DNA from 2 places in the Blautia luti genome. Region 1 is predicted to be linked to the other one. Evidence: predicted binding sites of a transcription regulator. Region 1 holds the regulator's gene; the other holds the start of a gene.

Region 1 (4,220 bases):
TTCTGGTCGAAGTCATCACCACCCAGACGGTTGTTACCAGCTGTAGAAAGAACCTCGATAACACCATCACCGATTTCAATGATAGATACATCGAATGTACCACCACCTAAGTCGTATACCATGATTTTCTGTTCTTTTTCATTATCAAGGCCATAAGCAAGAGCTGCTGCTGTAGGCTCGTTGATGATACGTTTTACTTCAAGGCCAGCGATCTTACCGGCATCTTTTGTTGCCTGACGCTGAGCATCGTTGAAGTATGCAGGAACTGTGATAACTGCTTCTGTAACTTTCTCACCGAGGTATCCTTCTGCATCTTTTTTCAGTTTCTGAAGAATCATAGCGGAAATTTCCTGTGGGGAATATTTCTTGTCGTCGATTGTTACACGGTAGTCAGTACCCATCTCTCTTTTAATGGAAGAGATTGTTCTCTCTGCGTTTGTTACTGCCTGACGTTTTGCAGGTTCACCTACAAGACGTTCTCCTGTTTTTGTGAAAGCGACAACAGATGGTGTTGTTCTTGCGCCTTCTGTATTTGCGATAACTGTTGGCTGTCCACCTTCCATTACGGCTACACAGCTGTTTGTTGTACCTAAGTCAATACCAATGATTTTTCCCATAATCTTGTTCCTCCTGTTTATTTTCAACTAGATTTGATATATTCTATATTTTCATGTAAATTAGTTGGCTACTTTTACCATACTGTGACGGACTACGAAATCCTTGTAAGTGTAGCCCTTCTGGAATTCTTCTACCACAATATTCTCACCGGCTTCTTCGTCCTCCACATGCATTACTGCGTTATGGAAGTTCGGATCAAATTCCTTACCGACTGCCTCGATTGGTTTCACACCCAGCTCATCCAATGTTGTGATCAGCTGTTTGTAGATCATCTTCATGCCATCCGCGAAAGAATCTCCTTCAGGTGCCTGTGCAAGGCCTCTTTCGAAGTTATCCACAACCGGGAGGATTTTCTCAACGATATCCTTGGCTCCGATGATGTACATGCTGGATTTCTCTTTCTCCGTTCTCTTACGGAAGTTATCGAACTCAGCCATGTTTCGTTTCAGTCTGTCTGTAAGTTCTTCGATCTGCTGTTCAAATTTATCTTTCTCTTTTTTCTTCTTGCCGAAGAAAGAAGTTTTTGATTTGCTTTCTTTTTTGTCATCCTGGGAAGCTTCTTCGTCTCCATCCTCTACTGGGATTTCCTCTGCTTCAGCTTCACCGTTCTCTACAACTTCAGGTTCATTCTCAACAATTTCTTCTGTTACAGGAGTCTCTGTTGTTTCTTCTTCCTGAGCTGTGTTCTTTGTTTCTTCTGACACTATCTATTACCGCCTTTCTAACTCTCTTTCTTAATCAGTTCGTCCAGCTGGACTTTCAAAGCCTTCAGGCTGTCAACTACATTTGCATAATCCATACGCTTCGGACCGATGATACCAATGGTACCATGCATTCCTTTTCCAAGTTCGTAAGTAGCTGTCACCACACTGCAGTCTTTCATGGTCTGCACCGGCATCTCATCACCAATGTACACCTGAATTCCTGTGTTCTCGGTATCAGACATTCTCTCTTTCACCAGGTCTACCAGATCCTGCTTCTCTTCAAATGCTGAAATCAACTCGCTCGCTTTGCTTGTGTCTGCAAGCTCCGGATACTTGAAAATGTTGGTTGCTCCTGAAGTATATATCTGCATATCGTCTTCGTCTACCTGGATGGTGTCTGCCACTGCATCAAGGACTGTGCCAACCACAGAGCCATGTACACCTGCCTGTTCTTTCAGGCGGGCGATCATTCCCAGGTTGATATCCTGAATGGGCACCCCATTTAAGTTGGTGTTAAGAAGAAGATTTAATTTCAGGATTGTCTGATCGTCCATCTCCTCATCCAGATTGATGATCTGGTTTCGGATGACATTGTTATCACTCACTACTACTGCTACAAGCTGAAGGGGTGTTACGCGGGAAAGCTGGATGAATTTAATCTTGCTTCCGCTGTACTGTGGAACAGAGATCATGGTTGCATAGTTGGTATTGGAGGCCAGTACCTTTGCTACCTGCTTCAGCATTTTATCCAGTTTGTCAGTTTTCTCTATCATGAGATCCTTGATTTCCTGAACCTCTGATTCCTTTTCTTTCATCAGCTCGTCTACGTAGAGGCGATAACCTTTATCAGAAGGAATTCTTCCGGCTGAGGTGTGGGGCTGTACGATATATCCCATATCTGTCAGGTCTGACATCTCATTCCGGATGGTGGCAGAGCTTACATTTAAATCTGCAAACTTGGAAATGGTCCGGGAACCCACCGGTTCGCCTGTTTCCATGTAGGTTTTGATGATGGCTTTTAGTATTTTCTTTTTACGATCATCTAATTCCTGATCCATGAAATTCCACTCCTTTACTGCCTTTGTTTTTTGGTTTGTTAGCACTCATGTTTCAGGAGTGCTAACACCTTATGCTCATAAGATAGCACTCTTGATTTGGTTTGTCAATATTATTTTGTGAATTTTTTGTTATTTTACAAACAATGGGAATTATTATTTATCCAGAGTATCCAGGTTCTTTTTCAGGTCGATCATTTTATCGCGGAGTTCGGCGGCTTGTTCGAAGTTGAGGTCTGCAGCTGCGGCGCGCATTTGTTTTTCTACCTGGGCGATGAGTTTGGTGAGTTCTTTGCGGGTCATGGACTCTGGGTCTTTCTGAAGTCGGACTTCAGTTTCGGCTACTGCTTTGGATACGGCGATGAGGTCGCGGACTGCTTTTTTGATAGTAGTCGGAGTGATTCCGTGTTCTTTGTTGTAGGCTTCCTGAATGGTTCGGCGGCGGTTGGTTTCGGTGATGGCTTTGTTCATGGAATCGGTCATATTGTCTGCGTACATGATTACGTGGCCTTCGCTGTTTCGTGCAGCTCGTCCGATGGTCTGGATGAGGGAGGTTTCAGAACGGAGGAAACCTTCTTTATCTGCATCCAGGATTGCTACCAGGGTGATTTCCGGGATGTCCAGGCCTTCTCGAAGGAGGTTGATTCCTACCAGTACATCAAAAACATCCAGACGCATATCCCGGATGATCCGGGCACGCTCTAAGGTATCGATATCAGAATGGAGATAGCGAACCCGTATTCCTACTTCTTTCATATATTCTGTCAGGTCTTCTGCCATTCGTTTGGTAAGAGTGGTGATCAGGATTTTGTGTTTCTTTGACACTTCTTTGTTTACTTCTCCGATCAGATCATCAATCTGGCCTTCAATGGGGCGGACTTCTACTTTCGGATCCAGAAGTCCGGTTGGACGGATGATCTGTTCTGCGCGGAGGAGTTCGTGATCATACTCATATTGTCCCGGAGTGGCGGATACAAACATTACCTGATCCAGTTTGGATTCAAATTCTTCGAAGCTTAAGGGGCGGTTGTCTTTGGCTGAAGGAAGCCGAAATCCGTAGTCTACCAGTGTCTGTTTCCGGCTCTGGTCACCGGCGTACATTCCTCCTACCTGAGAGACTGTAATATGAGATTCATCTATAATAAGTAAGAAGTCATCTCCAAAATAGTCCAGCAGTGTGTATGGCGGCTGTCCGGGCTTTAATCCTGACAGATGTCTGGAATAGTTTTCGATTCCTGAACAGAATCCTGTTTCTTTCATCATTTCAATGTCGAAATTGGTGCGTTCTGAGATTCGCTGAGCTTCCAGAAGCTTGTCTTCACTTTTGAAATACTCTACACGTTCTTTTAATTCTTCTTCTATGGCTACAGCTGCTCTCTGGATCTGTTCTGCTGGCACTACATAGTGGGATGCAGGAAAGATACTGATATGAGAACGCTGGCATTTGATTTCTCCTGTCAGTACATCAATTTCTGAAATACGGTCAATCTCATCTCCGAAAAATTCTACTCTCACAGCTGTATCGGAGCTATTGGCAGGGAAAATTTCCAAAGTATCTCCGCGGACACGGAAGGTGCTTCGGTGGAAGTCCATCTCATTTCTGGTATATTGAATGTCGATCAGTTCCCGGATCACCTCATCCCGGTCTTTGGTCATTCCCGGACGCAGGGAAATCATCATGTCAAAGAATTCCTGAGGGGAACCCAGTCCGTAGATACAGGAAACGGAGGAAATGACCACTACGTCTTTCCGCTCTGACATTGCGGCTGTGGCAGAGAGACGGAGTTTGTCAATTTCGTCATTGATGGAGGAATCTTTAGCAATATAGGTGTCTGAGGACGGG
Region 2 (4,220 bases), 1.9 Mb from region 1:
TCTCTTTTTACCAGAAGTTCTGAATACAGATCACCCATTCTTCTTTTCTCCTTTTCTTGTGTTCCGGTTCCGGACATTCCGGACCTTTGAGGTTCATTATATCATAAAACGGAACCATCGTCTATGACGACGGTCCCGTTTTCATGTGAAGATTGTATGTCTAAATTATTTTATAAGATTACATCATTCCCATTCCCGGGTTAGCAGCCGGTGCAGGTGTATCTTCTTTAATAATTGCAACAGCAGATTCTGTTGTCAGTAATGTAGATGCAACACTTGTAGCATTCTGAAGAGCGCTTCTTGTAACCTTTGCAGGGTCAAGGATACCTTCACCTACCATGTCTACATATCTTTCGTTCAGGGCATCGAAACCGATTCCCGGTTCGGATTCTCTTACTTTGTTGATGATTACGGAGCCTTCCAGTCCTGCATTTGCAGCAATGCGGTACAGAGGAGCTTCCAGAGCTTTCAGGATGATGTTTGCACCTGTCTTCTCGTCACCTTCCAGAGTTGCAGCAAGTTTTGCAACTTCTTTGGATGCGTGGATGTAAGCAGATCCGCCACCTGCGATGATACCTTCTTCTACTGCTGCTCTTGTAGCTGCAAGAGCATCTTCCAGACGAAGTTTCGCTTCTTTCATTTCTGTTTCAGTGGAAGCACCAACACGGATAACAGCTACGCCGCCAGCCAGTTTTGCAAGTCTTTCCTGTAATTTTTCTTTATCGAATTCAGATTTTGTTTCTTCGATCTGTCCACGGATCTGAGCAACACGGTTTGCGATTGCATCTTTGTCACCCATACCATCAACGATAACTGTGTTCTCTTTTGCAACTTTAACAGATTTTGCACGTCCTAACTGTTCCATAGTTGCATCTTTCAGTTCCAGACCAACTTCTTCTGAAATTACCTGGCCGCCTGTAAGGATTGCAATATCCTGAAGCATTTCTTTTCTTCTGTCGCCATATCCCGGAGCTTTGACAGCTACTACCTGGAATGTTCCTCTTAATTTGTTTACGATCAGGGTTGTAAGAGCTTCACCTTCTACATCTTCAGCGATGATGAGAAGTTTCGCACCAACTTTTACGATCTGCTCCAGTAATGGAAGGATTTCCTGGATGTTGCTGATCTTCTTGTCTGTGATCAGGATATATGGATCTTCCAGGTTTGCTTCCATTTTTTCCATGTCTGTTGACATGTATGCGGAAACATATCCACGGTCAAACTGCATACCTTCTACCAGGTCAAGTTCTGTGTGCATTGTCTTGGATTCTTCTACTGTGATAACGCCGTCTTTGGAAACTTTTTCCATAGCATCTGCTACTAACTGTCCAACAGTCTCATCGCTTGCGGAAATAGATGCAACGTTTGCGATCTGTTTCTTGCCGCTGATTGTCTGGCTCATGTTCTTGATTGCTTCTACAGCTACATCTGTAGCTTTCTTCATTCCTTTTCTGAGGATGATCGGGTTAGCGCCTGCTGCCAGGTTTCTCATTCCTTCGTGAACCATAGCCTGTGCAAGAACAGTAGCTGTTGTTGTACCATCACCTGCTACATCGTTTGTTTTGGAAGCAACTTCTTTGATCAGCTGAGCTCCCATGTTTTCGAATCCATCTTCCAGTTCGATTTCTTTTGCGATTGTAACACCGTCGTTTGTGATAAGCGGAGCACCGTATGGTTTGTCAAGAACTACGTTTCTTCCTTTCGGTCCTAATGTTACTCTTACTGTATCTGCTAATTTATTTACACCAGCTTCAAGAGCTGCTCTGGCTTCTGCGCCGAATTTAATTTCTTTTGCCATGATAAAATGACCTCCTGTTTAAATTCTGATCTTTCTATATTACTGTCTGTTGTGTCTTATTTAACGATTGCAAGAATATCATTCTGTTTTACAATGATGTATTCTGTGCCGTCCATCTTTACTTCTGTTCCTGAATATTTGGAGTAGATAACTTTATCACCTACAGCTACTTCCATTTTTACTTCTTTGCCATCAACTACTCCGCCAGGTCCTACAGCTACTACTTCTGCCTGCTGTGGTTTCTCCTGTGCCTGTCCCGGAAGAACGATTCCGGATTTTGTTGTTTCTTCTGCTTCAACCTGTTTTAATACAACTCTGTCACCTAAAGGTACTAATGTCATGATCTATAATCCTCCTTTAATCTCCGAATGATTGCCGCCTTTTTCAGCAGCTGTTCCGGCATCTGTCAAACCCTGCCGATTTTTGCTAGCACTCTTTTACCTCGAGTGCTAATCACTGTCCTTATATTATTGAAAAAGGGGTAATTTCGCAAGTTGTTTTAGCATTATATTTTTAATGATATTCTCTTTTTTACTCTTATTTACTCTGTTTTTCTCTTGTTTTCTTAATTTACAAATAATTTTATTCAGAAAAACTTTCTGCCCGAGACCAAAAAAAGCCCCGGCGTTCAGGCCTGTATAAAAGCTGATACACCGGAGCTTCTCTTTTCATATCGTGTCTTTATTATTTCTTATTTCTCTGTGCCTTGATCTCTTCCAGTTCATCAAAGATCACTTCATTGAGTACCTTAATGTAGGTTCCCTTCATACCGGAAGATCTGGATTCGATCACACCTGCACTTTCAAATTTCCTCAGTGCATTTACAATAACAGATCGGGTGATTCCCACGCGGTCTGCGATCTTGCTGGCAACCAGGATTCCCTCATCCCCGTCCAGCTCATCAAAAATGTGGATGATCGCTTCCAGTTCGGAGAAGGAAAGTGTATTAAAGGCTGATTTCACTACCTGCTGTTTCCTGTCTTCTTCGGCATTCTCTTCATGGACAGCACGCATCATCTCAAGTCCTACCACTGTAGTTCCATATTCACTGACGATAATATCCTCAATATCATACGGTTTATCGAAACGATACATAAATACAGTACCCAGTCTTTCACCTGCAATATCAATAGGATTGATGATTCCCTGATAGCTTCCTGAAACATGCTCAAATCCTAATGTCTGAAGATTCACGTTCTCTTTCGTGGACAGAACACCAAGAAATCTTTCATTTAATAAGGAGTCCACATAACCTCCGACCTTATCCTCAATAAGCTCTGTAATTTCTTCCACTCCTGGACATAAACTGACGCCCAGAACCTTTCCTTTCTTACTGAGCACCAGAATATTAGAACTCAGGGTTTCCATCAGGACCTGGCAGATATCGTTGAAAACTACCTTACTGGAACTGCTGTTATGCAGAAGTTTGTTGATTTTTCTTGTTTTATCCAGCAACTGAACGCTCATGTTGTCCTCCTTTCGCTATGGAGCTGTAAGCCCCGGTAATTGCTGTTTTTCTACTTATAGTTTAATATTACACGTTCCAAGTATAAATTGCAAGATAAATTTTACTATTTTTCATTTTATCTTTGCTTTTCTGAAAATAGATTTCTTTCCCAAATATTATTCAACAAATACAGTTTAACTGCCGGAAAATATCTGCTTACACAGGCATTCCTGTAAATAGGGTTCTCCTGATTCCGGTCTTCCAGAAAACCAAAACAGCAGAAGAGATCCTCATTCTGCTGCTTTTATTGGAAAATTATATTCAATTGCTGTAATTATTTCTCTTCCGATGGTTTCGACTCTACATATCCACAGGTTTCCTGGCTGCATGCCAGTTTATTCCCCTTTTCCACCATGTAGCTTCCACATTTCGGGCATTTCTTCACAGATGGTTTCTGCCAGGACATAAAATCACATTCCGGATTATCCTCGCATCCGTAATATTTACGTCCTTTTTTGGTCTTTTTCAGTACCAGTTCCTTGCCGCATTTCGGACAAGGCACACCGATCTTCTCGAAATATGGCTTGGTATTTCTGCATTCCGGGAATCCCGGGCATGCCAGAAAACGTCCGTGAGGACCATATTTGATCACCATGTTTCTGCCGCAATTGTCACAGATCACATCTGTCACTTCGTCCTGGATATCTACTTTCTCCAGTTCTTCCTCTGCTGCATCTACATCTTTCTTCAGATCCGGATAGAAATTGCTTACTACAGTTTTCCATTTCACAGTTCCTGCTGCCACACAGTCCAGAAGACCTTCCATGGTGGCTGTAAAGTTTACATCAACAATACTCGGAAATGCCTGCTTCATAATATTGTTGACCACTTCACCCAGCTCTGTGACATAAAGATTCTTCTGCTCTTTCGCCACATAACGACGGCTGATAATGGTGGTGATGGTCGGCGCATAGG

What was found. The regulator HrcA, encoded in region 1, represses chaperone genes, less so after heat shock. The targets are predictions, from matches to a motif close to TGTTAGCACTCNNNNNNNNNGAGTGCTAACA.
Region 2: groES (co-chaperone GroES) is a predicted target of HrcA. The motif match lies at 2,223-2,253, and genes of this name have one in related genera.

What each region holds. Positions count from the first base shown of each region.
Region 1 covers NZ_AP028156.1:2,697,593-2,701,812, forward strand. Annotated here, with positions in the region: gene dnaK (molecular chaperone DnaK) at 1-617, opposite strand, end outside; gene grpE (nucleotide exchange factor GrpE) at 678-1,322, opposite strand; gene hrcA (heat-inducible transcriptional repressor HrcA) at 1,340-2,380, opposite strand; gene uvrB (excinuclease ABC subunit UvrB) at 2,534-4,220, opposite strand, start outside.
Region 2 covers NZ_AP028156.1:844,360-848,579, reverse strand. Annotated here, with positions in the region: gene R8695_RS03945 (DUF6106 family protein) at 1-38, opposite strand, end outside; gene groL (chaperonin GroEL) at 179-1,798, opposite strand; gene groES (co-chaperone GroES) at 1,855-2,139, opposite strand; gene codY (GTP-sensing pleiotropic transcriptional regulator CodY) at 2,483-3,265, opposite strand; gene topA (type I DNA topoisomerase) at 3,580-4,220, opposite strand, start outside.